DNA from 3 places in the Paucibacter sediminis genome. Region 3 is predicted to be linked to each of the others. Evidence: predicted binding sites of a transcription regulator. Region 3 holds the regulator's gene; each other region holds the start of a gene.
The links. Region 3 encodes LexA, which represses DNA repair genes until DNA is damaged. Its sites were predicted from a motif close to ACTGTATNNNNATACAGT; they were not measured.

Region 1 (10,274 bases), 2.5 Mb from region 3:
CCTGGTGCTGGACATGGTGCCGCTGGGCCGCCAGCCGGCCATGCCGGATCTGCTGGCCATCACCCTGGTGTTCTGGAACGTGCACCAGCCGCGCCGCGTGGGCGTGGGCTTCGCCTTCGTGTTCGGCCTCTTCATCGATGTGCATCATGGCGCGCTGCTGGGTCAGCATGCGCTGGCCTACAGCCTCTTGAGCTTTGGCGCCGTGGCCCTGCACCGGCGCCTGCCCTGGTTTTCGCTGCCGGTGCAGGCGGTACAGGTGCTGCCGCTGTTCGTGCTGGCGCACCTGGCCTCGCTGCTGGTGCGCCTGATGGTGGGTGGCATGGCGCCGGGTTGGAGCCTGATGCTGGCGCCCTTGTTCGAGGCGGCCCTGTGGCCGGTGGCCAGCTGGATCCTGCTGGCGCCGCAGCGCCGGCCGCCGGACCCCGATGCGCATCGCCCGCTCTAGCGCCTTGCCATGACGGTTCTGAAGAACCTCCATCAGGAGCTCTCGCGCTTTCGCTTCCGCGTGCTTGCGGCGGCGGGCTTCGTGCTGTTCTGCTTTGCCCTGCTGGCGGCGCGCCTGGTGTTCCTGCAGGTGGTGCAGCACGACACCCTGCTGGAGCGCGCCGAGTCGAACCGCGTCACGGTGGTGCCCATCGTGCCCAACCGCGGCCTCATCAAGGACCGCAACGGCATCGTGCTGGCCAGCAATTACTCGGCCTACACGCTCGAGATCACGCCCTCCAAGGTGCTCAATCTGGACGAGACCATCGACGCGCTGGCCGGCGTGGTGGAGATCCAGGGGCGTGACCGCCGCCGCTTCAAGCGGCTGATGGAGGAGAGCAAGAATTTCGAGTCCCTGCCGATCCGCACCAAGCTGACGGATACCGAGGTCGCGCGCTTCGCCGCCCAGCGCTTCCGCTTCCCCGGCGTGGAGATCAAGGCGAGGCTGTTCCGCAACTATCCGATGGGGCAGGTGGGCGCGCATCTGCTGGGCTATATCGGCCGCATCAACCAGGCCGAGAAGAAGGCCATGGAGGATTGGCCCGAGGAGGAGCTCTCCAACTACCGCGGCACCGAATACATCGGCAAGCTGGGCCTGGAGCAGGCCTACGAGAAGGAGCTGCACGGCAGCACCGGCTTCGAGGAAATGGAAACCAGCGCCGGCGGCCGCGCTGTGCGGCGCCTGGCGCACCAGCCGCCCACGCCCGGCAACACGCTGATGCTGTCGATCGACATCCGCCTGCAGGCCCTGGTGGAAGAGCTCTACAAGGACCGCCGTGGCGCCCTGGTGGCGATCGACCCGCGCAGCGGCGAGGTGCTGGCCTTCGTCTCCAAGCCCACCTTCGATCCCAACCTGTTCGTCGACGGCATCGATGCCGACAGCTGGCGCGAGCTCAACGAGGACATCGACAAGCCGCTGCTGAACCGCGCGCTGCGCGGCACCTACCCGCCCGGCTCGACCTTCAAGCCCTTCATGGCGATGGCGGCGCTCAACAGCGGCAAGCGCGGGCCCAGCGTGATCGTGCAGGACAATCTGACCTACAGCTTCGGCGGCCGCACCTTCGGCAGCCCGGAGACCGACCGGCCCGGCCCCAAGGACATGCGCCTGGCGATCGTCAGCTCGTCCAATGTCTACTTCTACAGCCTGGCCAACGAGATGGGGGTGGACCTGATCCACGATCAACTGGAACCTTTCGGCCTGGGCCGCAAGACCGAGATCGACGTGCAGGGCGAGGTCACCGGCGTGCTGCCCTCGCAGGACTGGAAGCGCCGCTACTTCGCCAAGAGTCCGGCGAATCAGAAATGGTTTCCCGGTGAGACGATCTCGCTGGGCATTGGCCAGGGCTACAACAACTTCACCATGTTGCAGATGGCCACCGCCGTGTCGACCCTGGCCACCGGCGGCCAGCGCTACAAGCCGCGCCTGGTGCGAGAGATCGAGGATGTGGTGAGGCATGAGAAGCGCCGCATCGCCAGCGACGCGCTCGAGCCCCTGCCGCTCAAGCCCGAGCATGTGGAGGTGATCGTCAACGCCATGAACGGCGTGACGATCGAGGGCACCTCGCGCGCCGCCTTCCTGGGCGCGGCCTACCGCAGCGGCGGCAAGACCGGCACGGCCCAGGCCATCGGCCTGAAGGCGGGCGAGAAATACAGCGCCATCAAGGCCGACGAGCACAAGCGCGACCACTCGCTCTACATCGCCTTTGCGCCCGTTGAGGCGCCCACCATCGCGCTGGCGGTGATCGTGGAGAACGCCGGCTTCGGCTCGACCTCGGCCGCGCCGATCGCGCGCCGCGTGTTCGACTATGTGCTGACCGGCCAGTACCCCAGCGAGGAGGACATCGCGCTGACCCAGCAGGGCAAGACCACCGCGCCGGTGGGCCAGCCGCGCCCGGTCGCGCAAGTGCCCCTGCCAGGGGCGGTGCCGGCGGCCGCCAGCGCAGCGGCATCGGGAGCCTCGCGATGAATATTGCCTTCAAGGCCCCCAGCCTCTGGCAGCGCCTGCGGCCCTGGTTCCAGGGCTTCGACCTGCCGCTGCTGCTGGCGATCGCCTGGCTGATGGGCCTGGGCCTGCTGTGCATGTACTCGGCCGGCTACGACCATGGCACGCGCTTTGTCGACCATGCGCGCAATATGCTGCTCTCGCTCGCCATCATGTTCCTGATGGCGCAGATACCGCCGCAGCGGCTGATGAAGCTGGCCGTGCCGCTCTACAGCGTGGGGGTGGCGCTGCTGGTGGCGACGGCGCTGTTCGGCGTCACCAAGAAGGGCGCGACGCGCTGGCTCAGCATCGGCGTGACGCAGATCCAGCCCTCCGAGATCCTGAAGATCGCGATGCCGCTGATGCTGGCCTGGTGGTTCCAGAAGCGTGAGGGCCTGTTGCGCCTGCCCGACTTCGTGGCCGCCTTCGTGTTGCTGGCGATTCCCGTCGGCCTGGTGGCCAAGCAGCCGGACCTGGGCACGGCCATCCTGGTGCTGGCCGCCGGCCTGTATGTGATCTTCTTCGCCGGCCTGTCCTGGAAGCTGATCGTGCCAGCCATCGCCATCGGCGCCATCGCCATCACGGCGCTGGTGATGAGCGAGGATGCGATCTGTCAGCCCGAGGTGAAATGGCCGGTGCTGCGCGAGTACCAGAAGAACCGCGTCTGCACCCTGCTGGACCCGACCAAGGACCCGCTGGGCAAGGGCTTCCACATCATCCAGGGCGAGATCGCGATCGGCTCGGGCGGCGTGACCGGCAAGGGCTTCATGAAGGGCACGCAGACCCATCTGGAGTTCATCCCCGAGCGCACCACCGACTTCATCTTCGCCGCCTTTGGCGAGGAGTTCGGCCTGATCGGCGCGGCGGCCCTGCTGCTGGGCTTCAGCGCCCTGATCCTGCGCGGCCTGATGATCGCCTCCGAGGCGCCGACGCTGTTCTCGCGCCTCATGGCCGGGGCCATCACGCTGAGCTTCTTCACCTATGTGTTCGTCAACATGGGCATGGTGTCGGGCATCCTGCCGGTGGTGGGGGTGCCGCTGCCCTTCATCAGCTATGGCGGCACCGCCATGGTGATGCTGGGGCTGAGCCTTGGCATGCTGATGTCGATCTCCAAGAGCCGGCGCTTCATGCACCGCTGAGCGGAGGCTCCTCGCCCTTCAGCACATGGGCCTGGAAACGGATCGTGAAGCGCGCGCCCGGGCCCATGCCGTCGGGCTCCACCATGCCGGGGCGGCGCGGCCGCGCCTCGTCCAGCGTGACCTCGGCCTCGTGCTGCTGGGCGATCTCGCGCACGATCGCCAGGCCCAGGCCCGAGCCGTCCACATTCGTGCCGAGCGCGCGGTAGAAGGGCTGGAACACCTTCTCGCGCTCTGACTCTGGAATGCCAGGTCCGGAGTCTTCCACCTGCAGCACGCAGACCTGGCCGAACGGGTCTTCCACTACCCGCACGGTGATGGTGCCGCCGGCCGGCGTATAGAGCAGGGCGTTGTCCACCAGATTGCGGATCAGCTCGCGGATCAGCAGCGGATGGCCCAGGATGCGCAGCGCGCTGCTGGCCTCGTCGGGGCCCTCGTAGCCGAGGTCCAGGCGCTTCTCCATCGCGCGCGGCACGAAGTCGCGCACCGTCTCGATGGCCAGCTCGGGCAGATTCACCTCGCTGCGGCGCGCCGCATGCTCCTGGTCTTCGGCCCGTGCCATCGCCAGCAGCTGGTTCACCATGTGCGCGGCGCGCTGGCTGGAGAGCGAGATCTGCTGCAGCGAACGTTTCAGTTCGCCGGGCGAGCTGCGGCCCTCGTCGATCTCGCGCTGCGCAAACTCGGCCTGGGTGCGCAGGCCGGCCAGCGGTGTCTTGAGCTGGTGCGCGGCGTCGGCGAGGAAATGCTTCTGGCTGCTGATGGACTGGTCCAGGCGCTCCAGCAGGTCGTTGATGGCGCGCACCAGCGGCGCCACCTCGTCGGGAATGCGGCGCTCATCGATGGGGCTGAGGTCCGAGCTCTCGCGCGAGCGGATGCGGCGCTGCAGGTCGTTCAGCGGCGCGATGCCGCGCGCCAGCGCCAGCCACACCAGCAGCACGGCCAGCGGCAGGATCACGAACTGCGGCAGGATCACGCCCTTGATGATTTCGTTGGTGAGGCGCGCGCGCTTGCCCAGGGTCTCGGCCACCTGCACCAGCATGGTCTTGCCGCTGGGCCCCATGCCTTCGGGTACCACCCACAGATAGGCCACGCGCACGTTTTCGTTGTCCACCTCGTCGTCGCGGAAGTGCAGCTCCCAGGGCACGATGGTCTCGTCGGCGGTGGGCACGGGCAGGTTGCGATCGCCGTTCAGGTACTCGCCGCGCAGCCCCAGCACCTGGTAGTAGATGGTGTCGGCCTCGTCGGCGCGCAGCAGCGCCGCGGCCTCGGGCGAGAGCGCATAGCGCGCGCTGGCCTTGCCGGCGCGCGGCTGCTCGGCCGCCACCTGCAGGCCCAGCGAGCGTGCCATCTCGCCCAGCTCGCGGTCGTAGGGCTTGCTGGCAATGCCCTGCGCCACCAGCCAGGTCAGCGCCACGCTGATGGGCCAGATCACCAGCAGGGGGGCGAGCATCCAGTCGAGGATCTCGCCGAAGAGCGAACGTTGCCCGGTATCAGCGGCCATGCATGACGCCGGGGGTCAGGTCTTGACTTCCTGGATCTTCTCCAGGCAGTAGCCCAGGCCGCGCACCGTGGCGATGCGTATCGGGCCCTGCTCGATCTTCTTGCGCAGGCGGTGGATGTAGACCTCGATGGCGTTGTTGCTGACCTCTTCGCCCCATTCGCACAGGCGCTCCACCAGCTGATCCTTGCTGACCAGCCGGCCGGCGCGCTGCAGCAGCACCTCCAGCAGCGAGAGCTCGCGCGCCGAGAGCTCCACCATCTGGTCGTTGATGTAGGCGACGCGGCCGGTGGCGTCGAACGACAGCGGGCCATGCTTGATGACGCTGGACGCGGTGCCCAGGCCGCGCCGGGTGAGGGCGCGTACGCGCGCTTCCAGTTCCTGCAGCGAGAAGGGCTTGGCCATGTAGTCGTCGGCGCCCAGGTCGAGGCCCTTGACGCGCTGCTCCACGCTGTCGGCCGCGGTGAGTATCAGCACCGGCACCGAGGTGCCGCGCGCGCGCAGCTTGCGCAACACCTCCAGCCCGTGCAGGCGCGGCAGGCCCAGGTCCAGAATCACCAGATCGAACTCATGCGAGGCCAGCGCGGCATCGGCCTCGGTGCCGGTGCCCACCTGGTCCACGGCATAGCCCGAGGCGCGCAATGAGCGCAACAAGCCATCGGCCAGCACTTGGTCGTCTTCAGCGATCAGGATGCGCATCTTGTCTCCATGGGCCGGGGCAGGGATGCCGGCGCCTGTCCCTCATTCTATGGAGCCGCCCGCTTGCCGGCGGGCTTCGCATAAACTACTGTACGAATATACAGATTGCGCCATAATGCGCGCATCAACCGGAGAGCATTCATGGACGCCCCTGTCAAAGCCATCAACACCGAGAAAGCCAAGGCCCTGCAGGCCGCACTTGCCCAGATCGAAAAGCAATTCGGCAAGGGTTCCATCATGCGCCTGGGCGAGGGCGAGGTGATTGAAGACATCCAGGTGGTGTCCACCGGCTCGCTGGGCCTGGACATCGCACTGGGCGTGGGTGGCCTGCCGCGCGGCCGGGTGGTCGAGATCTACGGCCCGGAGTCCTCGGGCAAGACCACGCTGACCCTGCAGGTCATTGCCGAGATGCAAAAGCTCAGCGGTGTCTGCGCCTTCATCGACGCCGAGCATGCGCTGGACATCCAGTACGCGCAAAAGCTCGGCGTGAACCTGCAGGAGCTGTTGATCAGCCAGCCCGATACCGGCGAGCAGGCGCTGGAAATCGTCGATGCCCTGGTGCGCTCGGGTTCGGTGGACCTGATCGTGGTGGACTCGGTGGCCGCACTGACCCCCAAGGCCGAGCTGGAAGGCGAGATGGGCGACTCCCTGCCCGGCCTGCAGGCCCGCCTGATGAGCCAGGCCCTGCGCAAGCTCACCGCCACCATCAAGAAGACCAACTGCATGGTCATCTTCATCAACCAGATCCGCATGAAGATCGGCGTGATGTTCGGCAGCCCCGAGACCACCACCGGCGGCAACGCGCTGAAGTTCTACGCCTCGGTGCGTCTGGACATCCGCCGCATCGGCTCGATCAAGAAGGGTGAAGAGGTGATCGGTTCCGAGACCAAGGTCAAGGTGGTGAAGAACAAGGTTGCGCCCCCCTTCAAGACCGCCGAATTTGACATCCTCTATGGCGAGGGCATCAGTCGCGAGGGCGAGATCATCGACATGGGCGTGGTGGCCAAGGTGGTGGAGAAGTCCGGCTCCTGGTATGCCTACAACGGCGAGAAGATCGGCCAGGGCAAGGACAACGCGCGCGAGTTCCTGCGCGAGAACCGCGACGTGGCCATCGAGATCGAGAACAAGGTGCGTGAGTCCATGGGCGTGCCGTTGCTGACCGAGAGCGAGGCGGGCTGATCGGCACTGGCAGGCGGGCATGGTGCGCGGGCAGCCGCTGTCGCTGAAGGCGCGCGCCATCGGCCTGTTGGCACAGCGCGAGCACAGCCTGGCCGAATTGCGGCGCAAGCTCGTGCGGCTGGCGCGGCAGCGCCTGGCCGAGGCGACCCAGCCCGGCGCAACGGAGTCGCCCGATCCGGCCGAGCATGACGTGGGCGCGGAGGTCGATGCCCTGCTGGTCTGGCTGCAGGCCCAGGGCTATTTGAGCGAGGCACGCTTTGTCGAATCGCGCATCCATGCCCGCAGCCAGCGCTATGGCAATCTGCGCATTCAGCAGGAGCTTGCTCAGCATGGGGTGCAGCTCGAGGCCGAGCAGCAAGCCAGGCTGAAGGACAGCGAACTCGAGCGCGCGCGCCAGATCTGGCAGCGCAAATTCGGCGGCGCGGCGCCGCTGGATGCCGCGGCCCGCGCCAAGCAGATGCGTTTTCTGGCCGGCCGGGGCTTCTCGGCCGAGGTGATACGCCGCGTGCTGCGCGCGGACGATGAATAGCCGGTGCCAGGGCTCCAAGCGGGCTTGATGTGGCGCAAGCTGGCGCCAGGAACGCCCGGCCAAGGTCGGTGTTGACAGCCTCGTGAAAGCCTTGATGCAGCGCAGCATGCTACATTGGCGCCCTGCGCAAGGCGTGCCCGCCGGCCTCTGAAGGCCTGCGGGCTACATTTTTGCGCCACTGCCGTCCACGCGTTTCATGTCCCTGCTCACCCCTTGTCCCGAGCGTCAGCTGCTGCACCGTCGAAGCATCGACGTGCAGGTCTATGCGCGCGCCGATGGCCTCTACGATGTCGAGGCGGAGCTCAAGGACAGCAAGACCCGCGACATTCCCCTGGCCCATGGCGTCCGCAAGGCGGGCGACCCGGTGCACGACATGCTGTTGCATCTGGTGGTGGACGCGCAGCTGAACATCCTGTCCTCCAGTTCGCAGACGCGCTGGATGCCTTATCCCGGGCATTGCGACCAGCATGGCGAGGCCTATGGCCGCCTGGTCGGCCTGAATCTGCTCAAGGGCTTTCGCGCCGAGGTCAAGCAACGGCTGGCCGGTGTGCATGGCTGTACCCATCTCACCGAGCTGACCCAGGTGCTGCCCACCGCGGTGATCCAGGCCTTTGCCGGGCTGGTGATCGACACCCGCGAAGGCTCGGCCGATGGTCAGCCGCCCTTCCAGCTGGATCGTTGCCATGCACTTCGCAGCGACGGCGCGGTGGTGCAAACTCATTACCCTCGCTGGTATCGCGGCGCGTCGGCTCGGCCGGACGCGCAGGCGCTGCCCGCATCTTCCTCTTCCTGATTTACCTCTATCCATCAAGCGAGACCTCCCTATGAAGATTCACGAGTACCAGGGCAAGGAAATCCTGCGCCAGTTCGGCGTGCCGGTGCCCCGCGGCATCCCGGCCTTCACCGTGCAAGAAGCGGTGGAAGCCGCGCAAAAGCTCGGCGGCCCGGTTTGGGTGGTCAAGGCGCAGATCCACGCCGGCGGCCGCGGCAAGGGCGGCGGCGTGAAGCTGGGCCGTTCGCTGGAAGACGTGAAGGCGCTGGCCGAGCAGATCCTGGGCATGCAGCTGGTGACGCACCAGACCGGCCCGCAAGGCCAGAAGGTCCGTCGCCTCTACATCGAAGAGGGCGCCGACATCAAGAATGAACTCTATGTGTCGCTGGTCACCGACCGCGGCACGCAGAAGGTGGCCTTCATCGCTTCGAGCGAGGGTGGCATGGACATCGAGGAAGTGGCGCATTCCACGCCCGAGAAGATCCTCACCGAGCTGATCGACCCGCTGGTCGGCCTGACGGTCGAGCAGGCCAAGAAGATCGCCGCCGGCATCGGGCTGAGCGGTCACTCGGTGGACCAGGCCGTCGATCTGTTCCAGAAGCTCTACAAGTGCTACATGGACACCGACGCCTCGCTGGTCGAGATCAACCCGCTGAACTGCGATTCCAAGGGCAATCTGATCGCCCTGGACGCCAAGTTCAACTTCGACGCCAACGCGCTGTTCCGTCATCCCGAGATCGTGGCCTACCGTGATCTGGACGAAGAGGATCCGGCCGAAGTGGAAGCCTCCAAGTTCGACCTGGCCTACATCAGCCTGGACGGCAATATCGGCTGCCTGGTGAACGGTGCCGGTCTGGCGATGTCCACCATGGACACCATCAAGCTGTTCGGCGGCGAGCCGGCCAACTTCCTGGACGTGGGTGGTGGCGCCACCGCCGAGAAGGTCACCGAAGCCTTCAAGATCATGCTGAAGAACCCCGAAGTGAAGGGCATCCTGGTCAATATCTTCGGCGGCATCATGAAGTGCGACACCATCGCCGAAGGCGTGATCACGGCCTGCAAGGCGGTGAACCTGTCCGTGCCGCTGGTCGTGCGCATGAAGGGCACCAATGAAGAGCTGGGCAAGAAGATGCTGGCCGACTCCGGCCTGCCCATCATCGCTGCCGACACCATGGCCGAAGCCGCGACCAAGATCGTGGCCGCTGTTGCCTGAGTCTGCCTAAAGCCCCGCAAGGAAAGAAATCATGTCGATCTACATCAACAAAGACACCAAGGTCATCACCCAGGGCATCACTGGCAAGACCGGCCAGTTCCATACCCTGGGCTGCCAGGCCTACGCGAACGGCAAGAACGCCTTCGTCGCCGGCGTGAACCCCAAGAAGGCCGGTGAGAAGTTCTCGGACATCCCCATCTTCGCCACCGTCAAGGAAGCGGCCGCCCAGACCGGCGCCACCGTCTCGGTGATCTATGTGCCGCCCGCCGGCGCTGCCGCCGCGATCTGGGAAGCCGTGGAAGCCGACCTGGATCTGGCCATCTGCATCACGGAAGGCATTCCCGTCCGTGACATGCTGGAAATCCGCAACAAGATGAAGGCCAAGGAAGCGGCCGGCGGCAAGAAGACCCTGCTGCTGGGCCCCAACTGCCCCGGCCTGATCACGCCGGAAGAAATCAAGATCGGCATCATGCCCGGCCACATCCACCGCAAGGGCCGCATCGGCGTGGTCTCGCGTTCGGGCACGCTGACGTACGAAGCCGTGGCACAGCTGACCGAAATCGGCCTGGGCCAATCCAGCGCCGTCGGTATCGGTGGCGACCCGATCAACGGCCTCAAGCACATCGACGTGATGCAGGCCTTCAACGACGATCCGGATACCGACGCCGTCATCATGATCGGTGAAATCGGTGGCCCGGACGAGGCCGAAGCCGCGCGCTGGTGCAAGCTGAACATGAAGAAGCCGGTGGTCGGCTTCATCGCTGGCGTGACCGCCCCTCCCGGC
Region 2 (10,274 bases), 1.6 Mb from region 3:
CCGCGGCCGCGCATGGTGGGCCGTGCCCAGGCATAACCCTCGTAGTTGACGCCTCTCGCGCTTTCTATACTGCGCGCCGTCCGGGCGCTGTGCGCCCAAACTTGCCCATGAAAACTGCCATGCACGCTCGCCCCAGCACCACCCCGCGCCATCCCCTGGGCGCCTGCGCCGCCGCATTGGCCGGCCTCCTGCTGGCGGCCTGCGCCAGCGTGGACGTCAACGACGCCGACCTCTTCGTGCGCCACCAGCAGCCGATGGAGGCCGGCTGGCTGGCGCAGGCGCAGGCACGCGCCGCCGAGTCCGGCGCAGGGCTGGAGCAGGTGCAGTTCCGCTCGGCCGATGGCACCCTGCTGGGCGGCCTGTTCCTGCGCCAACCCGGCGCCCGGCTGACGGCCGTCTATTTCCAGGGCGCCGGCAATATCGTGCAGCGCAGCTATCCCGCCCTGCTGCGCGATGCGAGCCAGTTGCCGCTCAATGCGCTGTTCTGGGACTATCGCGGCATGGGTCTGTCGGAAGGTGTGGGTGGCACCCCGCAGTTGATGGCCGATGCGCAGGCCGCCGTGCGCGAAGCGCGCCGCCTGTCCGGCGAGGCCCTGCCCCTGGCCTACTGGGGCTTTTCGCTGGGCACCCTGGTGAGCGCCCATCTGGCCCGAGAGCTGCCCCCCGATGCGCTGCTGCTGGAAGGCGCGCTGACCACAGCCCAGGCCTGGGCCGAGAACCAGGTGCCCTGGTATGCCAAGCCCTTCGTGAGCATCCGGCTGGCCGATACGGTGCGCGGCTACGACAACCACCAGGCCCTGCGCGAGCTGCGCCGGCCCACGCTGATGCTGGTGGGCAGCCTGGACCCGGCCAGCCCGCCGGCCTTCACCCACAGCCTGGCGCAGGCCATGCAGCATCGCGACAGCTGCCTGCGCGTGGTCGAGGTGCCCGAGGTCGCCCACGGCGGCGCCCTGCGCAAGCCCGAGGGCCTGGCGGCCGCCCGCGCCTGGCTGGAACGCGGCGCCGCACGGCAGGGTTGCTGATCACGCCCCAAACGGCGTCGGTTCGGGCTTTTGGCGGGGGCTGCTGGCGTATTGCGCCGCCGTCAGCTCATAGAGCAGGCTGGGCGCCTGCCCCGGCACGTCGGCGAGCGAGCCCTTGAGGCGCATGCCGATGCGCTCCAGGGTCTTGCGCGAGGGCGTGTTGGCCGGGCGCACCACCGCCAGCACGGCGGGGGCCTGCAGCTGCGTGAAGGCCAGGCCCAGGGCGGTGAGCGCCATCTCGGAGGCATAGCCCTGGCCCCAGGCCTGGGGGCGGAAGCGGAAGTAGAGGTTCAGCCCCTCCTGGCCATCGATGGGCTTTGCCATGATGCCGCCGAAGCCCAGCACCTGCTCGGGCAGTTCGCGCAGGGCAATCACCCAGTAGCCAAAGCCGCGCTGCTGCCAATGGGCCTGCCATTGCTGCAACAGCTCCTGGGCTTCCGCGCGCGCGTGCAGGGGCCCGTGCGGGCTGTGATGGTTGGTGACCGGATCGGCATGCACCTCGAACAGCGTGTCCAGGTCGGCGTCGGCGGGCGCGCGCAGCAGCAGGCGCTCGGTCTCCAGCAGCAGCGGTGCTGCCATGGGATGCGCATTCGCAACGGGACCTATTTGCCAACTCATGCCTTGCCAAAGCCTTTGGGTTCGGGGTTTTCCCTGATTATGACGGCAGCCCGGGCGGGCCGAGCCCCCTGGGCTTGGGGGCCTGTGCGCGCAGCGGATTCCGCTGTGACATGCTGCCGATTTGCATATACTGTGTTTTTGTACAGTTATCATGCCAACCGCCGTTCTCGCCGCCGATCCCAGCCACGCCGCCCTGCTGGCCGATGCACGGCTGTGGCGCGCCACCAGCCTGGGCGCCAGCGCCAGCCCCTGCATCGCCAGCGGCTTCGGCGCCCTGGATGCCCAGCTGCCCGGTGGCGGCTGGCCCACGCGCATGCTCAGCGAGATCCTGCAGGCCCAGGCCGGGCTGTGCGAATGGCGCTTGCTGGGGCCGGCGCTGGGTCGGCTGCTGCAACAACAAGCCCCGCAGCCCCAGCCCATGCGCCGCAAGCCCGTCACGCCGGCGCCCGCGGCGCGCCCCCCGCTCTTGCTGGTGAACCCGCCGCAGCAACCCCATCTGCCGGGCTTGCGCGCGCATGGCATCACGCCGCAGCAGCTGGTCTGGGTCGCGCCCGCCAATGCCTTGCAGGCGCTCTGGGCCACCGAGCAGGCCATCAAGGCGAATGCCGCCGGCGCCGTGCTGGCCTGGCTGCCCGAGGCAAGGCCGGCGCAGATACGCCGCCTGCAGGCCGCGGCCCTGGGCTCGGCGGCGCCGGTGTTCCTGTTCCGGCCGCTGGCGGTGCAAACCCAATCCTCGGCCGCGCCGCTGCGCCTGATCCTGAGCCCCGGCGCCGACTGGCAGCTGCAGCTGCACATCCTCAAGCGCCGCGGCCCCGCCCATGCCCAGGCGCTGCGGCTGGAGGCGCTGCCGGCCGAGCTGGCCGCGCTGCTGGCGCCGCGGCAGCTGCGCCCCGCCACGGTCATCGCGCCGAGCATCCCCGCCGTACCCAAGGAGCTCAGCCATGAGCCCAAACCCGCCCCATCCGCTGTATTGGCTCGCCCTGCTGCTCGCGCCGCCAGCCTGCAGTGATCCGGCCGCGCGGCAGACCCTGGCCTGGTGGAGCCTGCAGTTCACGCCGCGCGTGGCCCTGCTGGAAGATGAGCAAGAAGAAAGCCCGGCCGTGCTGCTGGAGCTGGGCGCCAGCCTGCGCCTGTTCGGCGGCCTGCGCGCCCTGCACCGGCGCGTGCTGCGAGAGGGCCCGGCCTATGGCGTGCAGGGCCTGGCCTGGGCCCCCACCAGCCTGGGCGCCTTGGCTCTCGCCAGAGCGGGCATCGTGGATGGCCTCACGCAAGACCTGACCCCACTGCTGGACAGCCTGCCCCTGCACAGCCTCAGCGCGGTGGCCGCGCACGCGCCCATGCTGGCGCGGCTGGGCTGCCAGCGCCTGGGCCAGCTGCGCGCGCTGCCGCGCGGGCCCACGGCGCGGCGCTTTGGCCCGGCCCTGCTGCAGGCGCTGGACCAGGCCTATGGCCAGGCCCCCGAGGCCCATGCCTGGGTGGTGGCGCCCGAGCAGTTCCGGGCGCGCCTGGAGCTGCCCTACCGCATCGAGAACGCGCCGGCGCTGAGCCATTACGTCGAGCAGCTCCTGCGCCAGCTCTGCGCCTGGCTGGCGGCGCGGCATGCCGGCATCAAGCGGCTCACGCTCGCCTGGCAGCACGACGCGATGCGCGCGCGCGAGGCCGGCAGCGGCGGGCAGCTGAGCCTGGGCACGGCCGATACCACGCGCGATTTCGGCCATCTCGCGCGCCTCATGCGCGAGCACCTGGCCCAGCTGACGCTGCAGGCGCCGGTGGGCGAGCTAAGCCTGTGCGCCGACGAGGTGCTGGCCCTGCAGGAACACAGCGCCTCGCTGCTGCCCCCCAATGGTGCAGGATCCCCCGAACAGCCCAGGGAGCCGCTCAACCAGCTGCTGGAGCGCATGGCGGTGCGCCTGGGCCCCGAGCGCGTGCGCCGCGCCCGCCTGCGCGAGGACCACCGGCCCGAATGCATGCAGGACTGGCTGGCCTGGGGCCAGGTCTTGCCCCCGGCCAGCATGCGCCCGGCCCTGCAGCCCCAGCCCAGCTGGCTGCTGGAGCCGCCGCTGGCGCTCAAGACGCGCCGCGACCAACCCGTTCACCAGGGCCAGGTCTTGCAGCTGCTGGCCGGGCCGCAGCGCATCGAGGGTGGTTGGTGGGGCGGCAAGGCCGTGGATCCGCAGGTGCAGCGCGACTATTTCCTCGCCCGCAGCAGCAGCAGCAGCGCCAGCAACGGCCTGAGCGGCCTGCTGTGGATCTACCAGGAGCGCCTCTCCACCGCAGAGCAGCGCTGGTTTCTGCATGGGGTGTTCGCATGAACAACCAGACGCGCGGACCGGGGGGATACGCGGAACTCCACTGCTTGAGCAATTTCAGCTTTCTGCGCGGCGCCTCCGATCCTGAGGAGCTGGTGCGGCGCGCCCACGACCAGGGCTATGCGGCCCTGGCCATCACCGACGAATGCTCGTTGGCCGGGGTGGTGCGCGCGCATGTGGGCCTGAAGCGCCTGATGGGCGAGCGGCCCGAGCTGGACCCCGAGCTGGAGCTGCCCCAGCTCATCATCGGCAGCGAGTTCCTGGTGCGCGCGGACGACGGTGAGGCGCCGCTCTTCAAGCTGGTACTGCTGGCGCCGCAGCGCGAGGCCTATGGCAACCTGAGCCAGTTCATCACCGATCTGCGCCGCGCCTCCCTCACCAAGGGCCAGTACCGGCTGAGCTGGCCGCAGCTGCATACCGCCAGCCAACAAGCCCAGTTGGACGGCTTGCTGCTCATCCTGCTGCCGCTGCGCAGCCGCAGCGATGCCGAATTGCTGGCGCAGGCACGCTGGCTGCTGGGCGCCTTCGCGGGCCGCGCCTGGATCGGCGTGGAGCTGCTCAGCGAACTCTCCGACGAGCTCTGGCTGCAGCGCCTGCGCGCGCTCTCGGAGGCCACGGAGATCCCGCTCGTGGCCTGTGGCGATGTGCACATGCATGTGCGCTCGCGCAAGCCCCTGCAGGACGTGATGACGGCCACCCGCCTCAACAAGCCCATCCATGCCTGCGGCCTGGACCTGCAGCCCAATGCCGAGCGCCATCTGCGCAGCCGCCTGCGCCTGGCCCAGGTCTACCCGCCCGAGTTGCTGGCCGAGACGCTGAAGATCGCCGAGCGCTGCCACTTCACGCTCGACGAGCTGCGCTACCAATACCCCAGCGAAGTCATCCCCGCCGGCGAGACGCCCTCCAGCTATCTGCGCCGCCTCACCTTCGAGGGCATGGCCAGGCGCTGGCCCGCGGACGGCGGCGCCGCCTGGCTGGCGCGCGTCGAGCATGAGCTGGCGCTGATCGCCGAGCTGCGCTACGAGCATTACTTCCTCACCGTGGCCGACATCGTGCGCTTCGCACGGGGCCAGGGCATCCTCTGCCAGGGGCGCGGCTCGGCCGCCAACTCGGTGGTCTGCTACTGCCTGGAGATCACCGCGGTGGACCCGGCCGAGAGCACCCTGCTGTTCGAGCGCTTCATCAGCAAGGAGCGCAACGAGCCGCCCGATATCGATGTGGACTTCGAGCATGAGCGCCGCGAGAAGGTGATCCAGTACCTCTACCAGCGCTACGGCCGCCACCGCGCCGCCCTCACCGCGGTGGTGATCGCCTACCGCGCGCGCAGCGCGCTGCGCGACGTGGGCCGCGCGCTGGACTTCGACGCGGCCTTGCTGGAAAAGCTCGCCAAGGACCATTCGGGCTGGAGCGAGGACATCCTGCCACCCGAGCGCTTCGCGCAGCTGCAGCAGGAGCTTGGCTTCGATGCCCAGGACACGAAGCTGCAGCAGCTCATCACGCTGGCGCGCCAGCTGATGGGCATGCCGCGCCACCTCAGCCAGCATGTGGGCGGCTTCGTACTCACCGAGGGGCCGCTGTCGCGCCTGGTGCCGATCGAGAACGCCAGCATGAAGGACCGCAGCGTGATCGAGTGGGACAAGGACGATCTCGACGCGCTCAATCTGCTCAAGGTCGACGTGCTGGCCCTGGGCATGCTCAGCGCGCTGCGGCGCTGCTACGCGATGGTGAACCGGCTGCGCGGCAGCACGCTGGAGCTCGCCACCACGCCGCAGGGCGACGATCCCACCTACGACATGATCTGCGCCGCCGACACCATCGGCACCTTCCAGATCGAGAGCCGCGCGCAGATGTCGATGCTGCCGCGCCTCAAGCCGCGCAAGTTCTACGACCTGGTGATCGAGGTGGCGATCGTGCGCCCCGGCCCCATCGAGGGCGGCATGGTGCACCCCTATCTGGAGAACCGCGCCAAGCACCCGGACGATGTCGTCTACCCCAGCGAGGACCTGAAGGCGGCGCTCGCGCGCACCTGCGGCATCCCGATCTTCCAGGAGCAGGTGATGCAAGTGGCGATGATCGCGGCCGGCTTCACGCCCGGCGAGGCCGACCAGCTGCGCCGCGCCATGGCGGCCTGGAAGCGGCCCGGCGACCTGGGCAAGTTCCACGAAAAAATCCTCGACGGCATGCGCGCGCGCGGCTACCAGGACGCGTTTGCCGAATCCATCTTCAAGCAGATCAAGGGCTTTGCCTCCTACGGCTTCCCCGAATCGCATGCCGCCAGCTTTGCCCTGCTCACCTATGTGAGCTGCTGGCTCAAGAGGCACGAGCCGGCGGCCTTTCTGTGCGCGCTGCTGAACTCGCAGCCGCTGGGCTTCTACACCCCGGCCCAGCTGGTGCAGGACGCGCGCCGCCATGGCGTCGAGGTGCTGCCCGCCGATGTGAGCTACAGCGATCTGGACAGCCGGCTCACCCCCGAGGTGCTGGGCGACGATGCCGCACTGGCCCAGCCCGCCGTGCGCCTGGGCCTGCGCCTGGTGCATGGGCTGGCGGATGCGGCGGCCGAGCGCATCGTGGCGGCGCGCAGCGCAGCCCTCTTCAGCGATGCGCAAGACCTGGCCCTGCGCGCCGCGCTGGACCAGCGCGAGATGCAGCTGCTGGCCGCCGCCGATGCGCTCAGTTCGCTCAGCGGGCATCGCCGCCAGCAGGTCTGGCAGGCCTCGGCGCTGCGCAGCCTGCCGCCGCTGTTGCGCGGCAGCATGCCGGCCGAGGATGAGCTGGCCTTGCCCGCCGCGCCCGAGGGCGAGGAGGTGCTGTGGGACTATGCCTCGCTGGGCCTGACCCTGCGCAGCCATCCGCTGGCGCTGCTGCGCGCACGCCTGGCCAGGCGCGGGCTGCAGAGCTCGGCCGAGCTGCAAGACTGGCCCAGCGGCCGCATGGTGCACAGCTGCGGCCTGGTGACGGTGCGCCAGCGCCCGCAGACCGCCAAGGGCACGCTCTTCATCAGCCTGGAAGACGAGGCCGGCAGCGTGCAGGTGATCGTCTGGCCCGACATCTACAAGGCGCACCGCTCCACCATCCTGGCCGCGCGCCTGCTGGTGGTGCATGGCCGCTGGCAGCACGAGAACGGCGTGCGCCATCTGCTCGGCCAGCGCTTCGAGGACCTGACGCCCTGGCTGGGGCGGCTGGGGGTCAGCAGCCGGGACTTCAGGTAGGGCCGGGGTCGGCCAGACCGGCGAGTTCCGGCACCGGGCCGCTGGCGGCACGATCGATCGAGACGCTCAGGGCCTGCCAGCGGTCGGCGAGTTCGGCGCGCTCCTGCTCGGCCTGGCGGGCATAGGCGAAGGCATCACTGCCCAGCAGGATATGCGGCGGCAGCTGCGCGGCCGCTGCCAGCTTGAGCACCACCTGCGCGACCTTGGCCGGGTCGCCGTTTTCATGGCCCCAATAGTCCTCCAGCATGCGGTTGAAGGCGCCGACCGAGGGCTCGTAATCGGGCAGCAGGGCCACGCCCTGGCCATGGGCCCGCTTGCCCCAGTTCGTCTGCATGCCGCCCGGCTCCAGCGCGGTGACCGCCACGCCGAAGGGCGCGGCCTCCTGCGCCAGGCATTCCGTGAAGCCGCCCACCGCCCACTTGGCGGCGAAATACGAGGAATTGCCGGGCCTGGTGATGCGCCCGCCGACCGAGGAGATCTGGATGATGTGCCCGCTGCGCTGCGCCCGCATCAGCGGCAGTGCGGCACGGCTGAGGTTGACGACGCCGAACAGACAGGTCTCCACCACGGCGCGGAAGTCCTCGGACGGGATCTGCTCGAAGGGGCGCGCATCGCCGTAGCCGGCGTTGTTCACCAGCACATCGAGCCGGCCGAAGGCGGCGATGGCGGCCCGTACCGCCGCGACGCCTTGCGCCTCGTCGCGCACATCGAGCGCGGCGGTACGCACGCGCGGGCCATAGCGCTCGACGAGCGCGTCGAGGGCGCGGACCTCGCGGGCCGTCGCCAGCACGCAATGCCCGGCGGCGAGCGCCGCTTCGGCGATGTGGCGGCCGAGGCCACTGCCACTGCCCGTGATCAACCAGACTTGAGTCATTGCATTCACCTGTTCCATGGGGGTTTCACTCGCTGCGGCGCACCTTCAGGCGCGCACCTCGACCACCAGCCGGCCGCGTGCGCGGCCGGCGGCCACTTCCTCATGCGCGGCCAGCGCGCTGTCCAGCGTGTAGCGGCGCGCGTCCATCAGCGGCACAAGCTGCCCGCGTTCGGCCAGCTTCGCGGCCTCTTCGAGGATGTGGCCATGGTGGGCACGGCCCTCGCCCGTGAGCAGCGGCAGCAGCGTGAACACGCCCGAGTAGCTCGCCGCCCGGAACGACAGGGGCGCCAATGCATGCGTGCCCCAGCCCAGGCAGCTCAGCACATGGCCGACATGGGGGCGCACGGCCTGAAAGGCGGCGTCGAGCACGGCACCCCCCACGGTGTCGTAGATCACATCGAAACCCAGGCCGCCGGTGTGCTCGGCCACATAGGCCTCGACGGCGGTGGTCCGGTAGTCGATCGGTGTGGCGCCAAAGCGGCGCACCGTTTCGGCCTGCTCCGGCGACACGGTTGCATACACCTCGGCGCCCAGCGCCTTGGCCAGCTGCACCGCGACATGGCCGACCCCGCCGGCACCGCCATGCACCAGCACCTTCTGACCGGCCCTGGTCCTGGCCCGGTCGACCAGCCCTTCCCAGGCCGTGATAGTGATCAGCGGCAAGGCCGCGGCCTCCCGCATCGACAGATTGGCCGGCTTGCGCGCAAGCAGGTCCGCGTCCACGGCGGCGAACTCGGCCAGCGAACCCTGCAGGCCGCCGACCCCACCCGTCAGGCCATAGACCTGGTCGCCGACGCGCAAGCGCGCAACGCCGGGGCCCACGGCCCGCACCACGCCAGCGACGTCCATGCCCAGCACGGCCGGCAGGGCATGCCGGGCATGGGCCGCCTTGCCGGCGCGGATCTTGCCGTCCAGCGGATTCACGCCGCTGGCGGCGATTTCCAGCAGCACCTGCCCCGGGCCCGGCACGGGAACCGGCAGCGTCCGGGACAGGAATGGCCCGTCGGTGGCTTCAAGCACCAGGGCGCGCATGGAGGTGGTGGTCATGGGGATCTCCGTTGTGGGTCAGTGGCGCTATTCTTGGCTCGTCAATAACGCATGTAAATTCACAACATCGCATGGACTCCATGCACATTTGTTGAGGGCATCGATGGAATGGAGTGACATCAAGGTGTTTCTCGCGATTGCGCGCGCACGCTCACTGAGCGGTGCCGCGCGTGCCACCAAGCAGAGCCAGCCCACCATGGGCCGCAGGCTCAAGGTGCTGGAGCGGGACCTGGGCCACGCGCTGTTTCAGCGCGGCAGCGAGGGCCTGCTGCTGACCGACGAGGGCGACGCCTTGCTGGCCCATGCCGAGCGCATGGAGCAGGAGGCGCTGGCCTTCGAGCGCGAGCTCGCGGGGCAGCAGACGCAGCTCGAAGGCCAGCTGCGCGTGGCGTCGTCGGACTGGTTTGGCGTCCACATGCTGACGCCGGTGTTCGCCGAGTTCGGCAAGGCGCATCCCCGCGTCAGCATCGAGCTGGTGACCGACGCGCGCCTGTTCAGCCTGGCGCGCCGCGAAGCCGAGCTGGCCTTTCGCATCCAGCCCTTTGCCGAGCCGCACGTGATCCAGCGCCGGCTGATGACCGTGCCCTACGGTCTCTATGTGGCCAAGGGAAGCCCGCGACCGGACGGCGCCGGCGGCCAGGGCAGCGCGCTGATCACGCTGGATGCCGCCTACAGCGACTTCCCCGATGCACGCTGGCTGAAGAAGACCCTGCCCAAGGCACGTGTTGCCTTCACCAGCAACAGCCGCGACGTGCAGGCGCGCATGTGTGCGCTGGGCGCCGGCTTGGCGGTGCTGCCCCGGCCGCTGGGCGACAGCATCGCCAACATCGAGCGCATCGAGATCGACCCGCCGCCGCCCGGACGCGATGTCTGGCTGGGCTACCACCGCGACCTGCGCCGCCTGCGACGGCTGCGCGCGCTGGTGGACCTGGTGGCCGCGCGCTTGGCCGAATAGGGCGGCCTCAGCGCTGCCCGGCAGGCAGGCCCGCATTGGCCGCGCGGCAGCGCTGCACATCGCAGGCGGTGGGCAGCAGCGCCCGGTACTCCACCCCCTTGGCCAGGCGCGAGCCATCGCGGATGCTGCAGACCTCGCCCATGGCGCCGGTGTAATAGGACATCACGTCCACACAGCGCTTCGAATGCGCCATCACGCCGAACAGATGGCCCATCTCGTGCGAGATCACCATCTGCAGGG
Region 3 (10,274 bases):
CCGAGGCCCTGTTCCTGACCAGCGGTTTTGTGCAGCCCGACGCCGAGACCTCGGCGAGCCGCTTTGCCGCGTCGGAAGACTTCACCTATTCACGCACCAGCAACCCGACCGTGCGCAGCTTCGAGGCGCGTCTGGCAGCGATGGAAGGCACCGAGGCGGCGGTGGCGACGGCCACCGGCATGAGTGCCATCCTGCTGCTCATCATGGGCCTGCTGAAGGCGGGTGACCATGTGGTCTGCTCGCGTTCGGTGTTCGGCTCGACCATCAATCTGTTCGCCAAGGAGTTCGCCAAGTTCGGCGTCGAGACATCCTTCGTCTCGCAGACCGATCTGGACGAATGGCGCGCTGCGATCAAGCCGACGACCAAGCTCTTCTTTGCCGAGACGCCGACCAATCCGCTGACCGATATCTGCGACATCCGCGCGCTGGCCGACATGGCCCATGCCGCCGGCGCGCTGCTGGTGGTGGACAACAGCTTCTGCTCGCCGGCGCTGCAGCGCCCGGCCGAACTGGGCGCCGACGTCGTCATGCACTCGGGCACCAAGTACCTGGACGGCCAGGGCCGCGTGATGGCTGGCGCGCTGTGTGGCGGCGAGAAGCTGATCAAGGACGTGTTCGGACCGGTGATCCGCACCGCCGGCATGACGCTCGCGCCATTCAATGCCTGGGTGGTGCTGAAGGGGCTGGAGACGCTGGGCGTGCGCATGAAGGCGCATTGCGAGAACGCGCTGAAGGTCGCGCAATGGCTGGAGGTGCAGCCCGAGGTCGCGCGCGTCTACTACCCCGGCCTGGCCTCGCATCCACAGCATGAATTGGCGATGCGCCAGCAAGGCGGGCGGGGCGGGGCGGTGGTGTCCTTCGACCTGAAGGGCGCCACACCCGAGGCCGCACGCGCAGCTGCCTTCCACCTGATCGACAGTACCCGCGTGATCTCTATCGCCACCAATCTGGGTGACACCAAGTCCATCATCACCCACCCGGCCACCACCTCGCACGGACGCCTGAGCGAGGCTCAGCGTCAGGCGGCCGGTATCGGGCAAGGCCTGATCCGGCTGGCCGTCGGCCTCGAGCATGTGGACGACATCACCGACGATCTGCTGCGCGGCCTTTCCACCTTGAAGAACCGATGAGCCAACAAGCCCCCACCCCTATCCGTACCCGTATTGCGCCGTCGCCCACCGGCTTTCTGCATCTGGGCACGGCCCGCACGGCCCTGTATTCCTGGGCCTATGCCAGACACTACGGCGGCCAGTTCGTGCTGCGCGTGGAAGACACCGACGTGGCCCGTTCCACCCAGGATTCGGTCGACCAGATCCTGGCCGCGATGAAGTGGCTGGGCCTCGACTATGACGAAGGCCCGATCTACCAAATGCAACGCCTGGAGCGCTACCAGGCCGTGGTCGAGCAGATGATTGCGGCCGGTACGGCCTACCGCTGCTATTGCACGCCCGAGGAGCTGGACGCGATGAAGGCCGCCCAGGAAGCGCGCGGCGAAAAGCGCCGTTACGACGGCACCTGGCGCCCCGAGCCCGGCAAGCAGCTGCCGGCGGTGCCGGAGGGCGTGAAACCGGTGGTGCGTTTCAAGAACCCGGTGAGCGGCGATGTGGTGTGGGACGACGTGGTCAAGGGCCCGATCAGCATCAACAACCGCGAGATCGACGACCTCATCATTCTGCGCACCGACGGTGTGCCCACCTACAACTTCGCCGTGGTGGTGGACGACTGGGACATGAGGATCAGCCATGTGTTCCGTGGCGACGAGCATGTCAACAACACGCCCTGGCAGATCAACATCTTCAATGCCCTGGGTGCGCCGCTGCCCAGGTTCGGCCATATGCCGGTGATCCTGGGCGACGATGGCCAGAAGCTCTCCAAGCGCCGCGGTGCGGTGAGCGTGACCGCCTACGAAGAGGCCGGCTACCTGCCTGAGGCAATGCTGAACTACCTCTCGCGCCTGGGCTGGAGCCATGGCGACGACGAGTTGTTCACGCGCGAACAACTGGTGAGCTGGTTCGATGGCAGCCACCTCAACAAGAGTCCGGCTCAATGGGATCCCGCCAAGCTGGAGTGGGTGAACAGCCAGTACATCAAGCAAGCCGACGATGGCCGCCTGGCCCTGTTGGTGGCCGAGCAACTGGCCAAGCGTGGCGTGCAGGCCGACGCGGCGCGCTTGTCTGCCATGGTGGCGCTGTACAAGGATCGTTGTGCCACCACCGTGGCCCTGGCCGATTGGCTGGCCATGTACTTTGGCCCGGTCGTGCCGAATGCGGAAGAACGCGCCGCCCACGTGACCGAGGCGGTGGGGCCGGCATTGGCAGCGCTGGCCGACAAGTTCGCCGGCATCGAATGGAACAAGGCCGCGATTCAGGCCGCCATCAAGGAAGTCATCACGGCGCATGGGCTGAAGATGCCGCAACTGGCGATACCCGTGCGCGTGTTGGTGTGCGGCCGCGCCCAAACTCCCTCGGTGGATGCGGTGCTGGAACTGTTCTCAAAAGAAATCGTGATCGAACGCTTGCGCTCCTTGTAAAAATCGTCCTATAATCTATGTCTCGCTTGAACAGCGCGATACACAAAGAGTCGCAAGCAGCTTGGCAGACGGAATATGTCGAAGAGCAGTTTGCAGGCTCCGAGGGGGTATAGCTCAGCTGGGAGAGCGCTTGCATGGCATGCAAGAGGTCAGCGGTTCGATCCCGCTTACCTCCACCAAGACTTTCAAGTCTGACGTGGCGCGCGGTTCAAGAGGTAGAAGGTTTAGTCCCCTTCGTCTAGAGGCCTAGGACACCACCCTTTCACGGTGACTACAGGGGTTCGAATCCCCTAGGGGACGCCAAGTTTGATAAGGCTTGGCAATCCTTTGGACGCCAGTTTCGACAGAAACAGGAGTTTGAAGGTTTGCGTAACTTATCCCACGCGGAGTGGTAGTTCAGTTGGTTAGAATACCGGCCTGTCACGCCGGGGGTCGCGGGTTCGAGTCCCGTCCACTCCGCCAAGGTTTCGCTAGTACGGCGGCCATTCAGTTGGCCGCTTGTATTTTGAGAAGAATATTTGACGCTTGAATGGCGCGCTATCCTCACGGGGGTATAGCTCAGCTGGGAGAGCGCTTGCATGGCATGCAAGAGGTCAGCGGTTCGATCCCGCTTACCTCCACCATCAATACTCAGGCAATATGTCGGAGAATATGATTGGAATATGTCAGGTGGTGCGCAATTTAAGCTATATAATGTTCGAAGAAGGTTTAGTCCCCTTCGTCTAGAGGCCTAGGACACCACCCTTTCACGGTGACTACAGGGGTTCGAATCCCCTAGGGGACGCCAAGTTTTACAAGGCTTGGTAAACGGCAGCGCGCAAGCCCTGCGAGTTTATGAAATTTGTTGATGCGACGAGTTATATAATGCCCGTCCATCTGGAGTGGTAGTTCAGTTGGTTAGAATACCGGCCTGTCACGCCGGGGGTCGCGGGTTCGAGTCCCGTCCACTCCGCCAACATTTTGATCAAACCCCGATTGCGCAAGTAGTCGGGGTTTTTCTTTATGCGCTAGATACTGCCGTAGAGCGCCTTGCGCTGTGGCGTGTAATGCCACCAGGGCGCTGCGGCAGCGCCGGCCATGAAGTCAACCGCCGCCATCAGGGTATCGAGCACGCAGGGGTCGTGGCGCTGCTCGGTGATGGCGCAGAGCTGCTGGTAGAGCACAAAGGCATCACGCCCGCGCAACTCGCCCGGCACGCGTATGCCAAGCAGACGCAGATCCTCCACCATGGCGGGGCCGATATTGGGGATCTGCTCCAGCGTTACGCAGTCGTCGCGATGCGCCGCCTTGCTCGGTTTCACCATGGGCGCGCCGCCTCAGGAGAGAAACTGCGAGCGAATCAGGCCGACCGCCAGCCCTTCGAGCGCAAAGCTCTGGTCGCCCTCGTTCACGCGTATGGGCTCGAAGTCGGGGTTCTCGGGCAGCAGCTCAATGCCTTGCTTGCCGCGTTTGAAACGCTTCACGGTGACCTCATCGCCGATGCGCGCCACCACGATCTGACCGTTCTTCGCTTCACTGGCGCGCTGCACGGCCAGCAGGTCGCCATCCATGATGCCGATGTCTTTCATGCTCATGCCACGTACGCGTAGTAAATAGTCCGGCTTGCGCGCAAACATGCCGGCCTCGACGCTATAGTTTTGCTCGATATGTTCTTGCGCCAATATGGGCGAGCCTGCCGCCACGCGCCCTACCAGGGGCAGGGTGAGTTGGTTCAAGCCCGGCATGGGCAGATTGAACTGCATGCCGCTGACGCCGGTGCGTGCCTCGCGGGCCAGGTTGAGGGCGCGCAGGGTGTCCGAGCGCAGCCGTATGCCGCGCGAGGTGCCACCCAGCAGCTCGATCACGCCCTTGCGCGCCAGGGCCTGCAAATGCTCTTCGGCGGCGTTGGCGGAGCGAAATCCGAGCTCCTGTGCAATCTCGGCGCGCGTGGGTGGCGCACCGGTTTGCTCGATGCTGGTGCGTACCAGGTCGAGGATTTGCTGCTGCCGGGCTGTGAGTTTGGGGCTATCGTCCACGCTGACCTCGCTGGGAATGGGCTGAAACTGGCAGACCGAGCCACTGCAGGCCTCTGATCATTTATCCAGCTACTGTATTTTCATCCAGGATTGAATAAATTGCAAAGCAACACCAATGACTTGATCGTGATCCTGGGCACTGGCGGCACGATCGCCGGTGCGGGTGATGACGTGGGCTATGTGGCCGGCCAGATCAGCGTGGCTGATCTGGTGACGGCAGTGCCGGCATTGGCTGCACGACAGCTCGAAGCCGAGCAGGTCGCGCAGCTGGACAGCAAAGACATGAGCCATGCCGTTTGGCGGTTGTTGGCGCAGCGGGTGGCCTATCACCTCGCCAGGCCCGAGGTGGCTGGCGTGGTCGTGACGCATGGCACCGATACGTTGGAGGAGACCGCCTACTTCCTGCATCGGGTCTTGGCACCAGGCAAGCCCGTGGTGTTGACAGCGGCGATGCGGCCGGTGACATCCTTGCAGTCTGATGGCCCGCAAAACCTGCTCGATGCAGTGACGGTGGCCGCCCACCCGGGCGCGAGTGGGGTGCTGGCCGTACTGCAGGGGCGTGTGCATGGCCCGGTCGAGGTGCGCAAAGCCCAGCCCTTCGCGCTGGATGCGTTCAGCTCGGGTGAGGCTGGACCGTTGGCCTTGGTGCTGGAGGGGCAGGTTAGGGTGCTGCGCCACTGGCCAAGCTGCGCGCCCTTGGGCCTTGATGTCGTCGCGGCCGACCCCGAGCTCTGGCCGCGCGTCGACATCGTCGCCAGCCATGCTGGTGCGGATGGTGTGGTGGTCGACGCGCTGGTCGCGGCTGGCGCCCGCGGCCTCGTGATCGAGGGTACGGGCAATGCGACCGTGCATGCTTCGCTGTTGGAGGCGCTGAAGCGCGCCCGTGCTGCGGGCCTGCCGGTGTTGCGTGCCACGCGCTGCACTGGCGCCGCCGTGGTGGGAGCGCCCGAAGGCGCGCTGCCGTCGGCCGGTGAGCTATCGCCGGTCAAGGCGAGGGTCGAGTTGATGCTCGGCTTGCTTGCCTGACGCAAGCCGGCTACCTGGTAGCCGGCATGTCCGGGCTTGCTGGAGCAGCTTAGACCAGGGTCAGCGTCACGTCGATATTGCCGCGCGTGGCGTTCGAGTAGGGGCAGACCTTGTGCGCAGCGTCGATCAGGGCCTGGGCGGCGGCGCGCTCCATGCCCGGCAGGCTGATGCGCATCGCCACCTGGATGCCGAAGCCGGCCGGGATCGGGCCGATACCCACGTCCGAGGTGATGGAAACATCGGCCGGGATGGCGATCTTCTGTGCCGCGCCCACCGCCTTCATCGCGCCGATGAAGCAGGCCGAGTAGCCGGCGGCAAACAGCTGTTCGGGGTTGGTGCCCGGGCCGCCGGCGCCGCCCAGCTCGCGCGGCGTGCTGAGTTCGATCTTGAGCGCGCCATCCGAAGACTGGGCCGAGCCCTGGCGGCCGCCGGTGGCGGTGGCGGTGGCGGTGTAGAGGACTTTGTCGAGAGCCATGGTGCTTTCCTTTGCGAACGAACCGTTCAGGTGGAGGCGGCGTTGCCGAGCTGCGCGCGCAGCTCATGCAGACGCCGGGTGAGGGAACTCAATTCATCGAGCGAACAGGCGCTGGCACAGGCCAGGGCCTTGGGAATGGGTTTGGCGCGCTGGCGCAGTGCGGCGCCGGCGTCGGTGAGGAGGAGGTGGACACGCCGCTCATCGTCCAGTGCGCGCTGCCGCCGGATCAGGCCGTTGGCTTCCAGGCGCTTGAGCAGCGGGGTCAGGGTGCCGGAATCCAGCTGCAGCCGTTCGCCCAGGGTCGAAACGCTGAGGTCATCGCCCTCCCAGAGCACCAGCATCGCCAGATACTGCGGATAGGTCAGGCCCAGCGGCGCCAGCAGCGGCTTGTAGAGCTTGGTCATGGCCAGCGAGCTGGCATAGAGCGCAAAGCAGAGCTGCTGGTCCAGTGCCAGCCAGTCGGCCTGCGCGCGGGCCTCGGCCTGCCTGCGGTTTGTACGGATGGTGCGTGCGCTGTCCATGGGCGTTAATGTAGTTCGCAATTAAATTGCACACAATCTAAATGGGTATTGCTTCTGAGGAGCTGCAATGGGCATGGTGAGCAAGGTCTTGGTTGGGCTGGTGGCGGCCCTGCACGTCTACATCCTGGTGCTGGAGATGTTCCTCTGGACCACGCCACGCGGGCGCCGCGCCTTCGGCCTGACGGCCGAATTCGCCGAAGCCAGCAAGGTGCTGGCCGCGAATCAGGGGCTTTACAACGGCTTCCTGGCCGCTGGCCTGGCCTGGGGCCTGCTGCTGGGCGATGCCGCCGGCCGTCCGGTGCAGTTCTTCTTCCTGGGCTGCGTGCTGGTGGCTGGCCTGTATGGCGCGGCCACCGCCAGCCGCAAGATCCTCTTCGTGCAGGCGCTGCCGGCCGCGCTCGGCATTGCGGCCTTGCTGCTGAGCTGAGCCGTCAGTCGGCCGCTGCGTGCAGCGCGTCGACCTCGGCGCTGAGCTCCAGCCAGCGCAGCTCGGCCGCCTCGAGTTCGTCGTGGATGGTCTTCAGGCGCTTGCCCAGATCGGCGATCTGGGCCGGCGTGACCGTGCCCGATGCCAGCTGCGCTTCCAGCGCCGTGCGCTCGTCCGCCAGCTTGTTGAGCTTGGCGTCGATCGCTTCCATCTCCTTGCGCATGGGCTTGGTCTGCTCTGCCAACTTCTGGCGCGCCTGGCCGCTGGCCTTGCGGTCCTCGCGCTTGGGCGCGGGCGCGGGCGCCGCCACCGGTGCCGCAGCCACCACCACGGCGGGTTTCTTCGCGCCCGCCTTCGCGGCCTCCTTGGCCGCTTCCTTGGCCGCCTTGGCGGCCTCCTTGGACTGCTCCAGCAACCAGCGCTGGTAGTCGTCCAGATCGCCGTCGAAGGGCCCCACCACGCCCTTGCTCACCAGCCAGAACTCATCGCAGACCTCGCGCAGCAACGCGCGGTCATGGCTCACCAGCATCACCGTGCCCTCGAACTCGTTCAGCGCCATCGAGAGCGCCTCGCGGGTGTTCAGGTCCAGGTGGTTGGTCGGCTCGTCCAGCAGCAAGAGGTTGGGGCGCTGCCACACCAGCATGGCCAGCACCAGGCGGGCCTTCTCGCCGCCGGAGAGGCTGCCGACCTGCTGGTTCACCATCTCGCCCACGAAGCGGAACTGGCCGAGGAAGTCGCGCAGCTCCTGCTCGCGCGCGCTCGGGCTGACCTCCTTGGCCAGCCGCACCATGTGCGAGAGCGGCCCCTCGTCGGGGCGCAGCACATCCATTTCCTGCTGGGCAAAGTAGCCGATCTGCAAGCCCTTGCCCTCGGTGATCTTGCCGCCCAGCGCGCGCTGCATGCGCGCGATGGTTTTCACCACGGTGGACTTGCCTTGGCCGTTGGCGCCCAGGATGCCGATGCGCTGGCCGGCCAGCACCGAGCGGTTGATGCCGCGCACGATGATCTTCTCGCCTTCGTCGGTCTCATAGCCGCAGGCCACCTCGTCGAACATCAGCATCGGATTCGGCAGGCTCACCGGCTCGCGGAACTCGAAGGAGAAGTCCGAGGCGGTCAGCACCGGCGCCAGGCGCTCCATGCGTTCCAGCGCCTTCACGCGGCTCTGCGCCTGCTTGGCCTTGCTGGCCTTGGCCTTGAAGCGGTCGATGAATTTCTGCAGATGGGCCATGCGGTCCTGCTGCTTCTCGAACGCGGCCTGCTGCAGCACCATGCGCTCGGCGCGCATCGCCTCAAAGGCGGTGTAGTTGCCGCCATAGCGCATCAGCTTCATCTCATCCAGGTGCAGGGTCACACGCGTGATCGCATCCAGGAACTCGCGGTCGTGGCTGATGATGATGAGCGTGCCCTCGTAGCGCTGCAGCCACGCTTCCAGCCAGACCAGGGCGTCCAGGTCCAGGTGGTTGGTGGGCTCGTCCAGCAGCATCAGATCGGCCGGGCACATCAGCGCGCGTGCCAGCTGCAAACGCATGCGCCAGCCGCCCGAGAAGCTGTTCACCGGGGCATCCACCTGGGCGCCGGTGAAGCCCAGACCCATCAGCAGGGCCTGCGCGCGCGGGCGGGCGTCGAACACACCGGCGTCCATCAACAGGGCGTGGGCATCGGCCATGGCGTGGCCGTCTTCGGCCGCCTCGGCCGCGGCCAGGGCCTGCTGCGCGGCCATCAGGCGGGTATCGCCTTCCAGCACGAAGTCGGTGGCCGGCATCTCGGTCTCGGGCATGTTCTGCGCCACCTCGGCCATGGTCCATTGGCGCGGGATGTCGACGTCGCCCTTGTCGCTCTGCAGCTTGTCGGTGAGCAGCGCGAACAGGCTGGACTTGCCGGCGCCGTTGCGGCCCACCAGGCCGACCTTCTCGCCGGGCTGCAGCGTGACGCTGGCATCGTCCAGCACGACCTTGGTGCCGCGACGCAGCGTGATATTGCGCAGCGTGATCATGCGTGCAGGGCTTTCTTCAGGGACTCTTGAGTGACTAGCAAAACTTGATCTTCTCCGGCCGATGTTTCCATCCAGGCCACTTCCAGTTGCGGGAATGCCGCTTCAAAAAACGCGCGCTCGTTGCCGATCTCCAGCACCAGCACGCCATGCTCGCTGAGGTGCTGTGGGGCGTCCGCCAGCAGGCGGCGCACAAAGTCCATGCCGTCGCTGCCGCCGGCCAGGGCCAGCTCGGGCTCGGCGCGGTACTCGGCGGGCAGGCGGGCCATGGACTGGCTGTTTACATAGGGCGGGTTGCACAGGATCAGGTCGTAGGGCCCCTGCGCCGGCGCCAGGCCGTCGCCCTGCAGCAGGCGGATGCGCTGCTGCAGGGCATGCTTGGCCACATTGATCTCGGCCACTTCCAGCGCCTGGGGGCTGAGGTCGATGGCGTCCACCTGCACCTCCGGCCAGGCCAGCGCGGCCAGCACGGCCAGGCTGCCGTTGCCGGTGCACAGATCCAGCACGCGCCGCGTCTGGTCCGACAGCCAGGCGTCGATGCTCGCGTCGGCGATCAGTTCGGCGATGAAGCTGCGCGGCACGATGGCGCGTTCGTCCACATAGAAGGGTACGCCCTGCAGCCAGGCCTCGCGCGTGATGTAGGCGGCGGGCTTGCGGCTCAGGATGCGCTCATCGACCAGGGCGGCCAGGCGCGCCCGCTGCTCCGGGGTCAGGTCTTGCTCGGCATGCGCGTCGAGCGCATCCAGCGGCAGGTTGAGGCTCCACAGCGCCAGCCAGGCCGCCTCGTCAAAGGCATTGGTGGTGCCATGCCCAAAAGAAACGCCCGCCTCGGTCAGGCGGGCGGCGTGGGCCTCGATGCAGGCAATCAGGGTGGTCACAGCAACAGGTTCTCCAGGGTGCGCCGGTAGATGGCGGTGAGCGGCGCGATATTGTCGACCGGTACGTACTCGTCGATCTTGTGGATGCTGGCGTTGATGGGGCCGAACTCCAGCACCTGGGGGCAGATCTTGGCGATGAAGCGGCCGTCCGAGGTGCCACCGGTGGTTGAGAGCTCGGGCCGGCGGCCGGTCTCGGCCTCGATGGCGGCGCTCACCGCGGCCGAGAGATTACCCACCGGCGTCAGGAAGGGCTCGCCGCCCAGCACCCAGTCGAGGCCGTATTCGAGGCCATGGCGATCGAGCAGCGCATGCACGCGCGCCTTCAGGCCATCCGGCGTGGACTCGGTGGAAAAGCGGAAGTTGAAATCCAGCTCCAGCTCGCCGGGAATCACATTGGTGGCGCCGGTACCGG

Region 1: recA (recombinase RecA) is a predicted target of LexA. The motif match lies at 5,885-5,902, and genes of this name have one in related genera.
Region 2: imuA (translesion DNA synthesis-associated protein ImuA) is a predicted target of LexA. The motif match lies at 1,770-1,787, and genes of this name have one in related genera.

What each region holds. Positions count from the first base shown of each region.
Region 1 covers NZ_CP116346.1:1,303,279-1,313,552, reverse strand. The annotation lists gene mreD (rod shape-determining protein MreD) at 1-445, shown strand, start outside; gene mrdA (penicillin-binding protein 2) at 455-2,449, shown strand; gene rodA (rod shape-determining protein RodA) at 2,446-3,603, shown strand; gene PFX98_RS05940 (sensor histidine kinase) at 3,590-5,101, opposite strand; gene PFX98_RS05935 (response regulator) at 5,117-5,797, opposite strand; gene recA (recombinase RecA) at 5,939-6,976, shown strand; gene PFX98_RS05925 (regulatory protein RecX) at 6,996-7,505, shown strand; gene PFX98_RS05920 (DUF2889 domain-containing protein) at 7,702-8,298, shown strand; gene sucC (ADP-forming succinate--CoA ligase subunit beta) at 8,330-9,490, shown strand; gene sucD (succinate--CoA ligase subunit alpha) at 9,522-10,274, shown strand, end outside.
Region 2 covers NZ_CP116346.1:323,280-333,553, forward strand. The annotation lists gene PFX98_RS01530 (alpha/beta hydrolase) at 120-1,022, shown strand; gene PFX98_RS01535 (GNAT family N-acetyltransferase) at 1,023-1,601, opposite strand; gene imuA (translesion DNA synthesis-associated protein ImuA) at 1,792-2,649, shown strand; gene PFX98_RS01545 (Y-family DNA polymerase) at 2,582-3,952, shown strand; gene PFX98_RS01550 (error-prone DNA polymerase) at 3,949-7,158, shown strand; gene PFX98_RS01555 (SDR family NAD(P)-dependent oxidoreductase) at 7,151-8,032, opposite strand; gene PFX98_RS01560 (zinc-dependent alcohol dehydrogenase family protein) at 8,078-9,079, opposite strand; gene PFX98_RS01565 (LysR family transcriptional regulator) at 9,183-10,034, shown strand; gene PFX98_RS01570 (zinc metalloprotease) at 10,042-10,274, opposite strand, start outside.
Region 3 covers NZ_CP116346.1:4,078,395-4,088,668, forward strand. The annotation lists gene PFX98_RS18800 (O-succinylhomoserine sulfhydrylase) at 1-1,130, shown strand, start outside; gene gltX (glutamate--tRNA ligase) at 1,127-2,530, shown strand; tRNA gene PFX98_RS18810 (tRNA-Ala) at 2,634-2,709, shown strand; tRNA gene PFX98_RS18815 (tRNA-Glu) at 2,758-2,833, shown strand; tRNA gene PFX98_RS18820 (tRNA-Asp) at 2,916-2,992, shown strand; tRNA gene PFX98_RS18825 (tRNA-Ala) at 3,078-3,153, shown strand; tRNA gene PFX98_RS18830 (tRNA-Glu) at 3,242-3,317, shown strand; tRNA gene PFX98_RS18835 (tRNA-Asp) at 3,409-3,485, shown strand; gene PFX98_RS18840 (helix-hairpin-helix domain-containing protein) at 3,538-3,834, opposite strand; gene lexA (transcriptional repressor LexA) at 3,847-4,545, opposite strand; gene PFX98_RS18850 (asparaginase) at 4,636-5,571, shown strand; gene PFX98_RS18855 (organic hydroperoxide resistance protein) at 5,621-6,046, opposite strand; gene PFX98_RS18860 (MarR family winged helix-turn-helix transcriptional regulator) at 6,073-6,567, opposite strand; gene PFX98_RS18865 (DUF1304 domain-containing protein) at 6,635-6,994, shown strand; gene PFX98_RS18870 (ATP-binding cassette domain-containing protein) at 6,999-8,987, opposite strand; gene prmB (50S ribosomal protein L3 N(5)-glutamine methyltransferase) at 8,984-9,853, opposite strand; gene dapE (succinyl-diaminopimelate desuccinylase) at 9,859-10,274, opposite strand, start outside.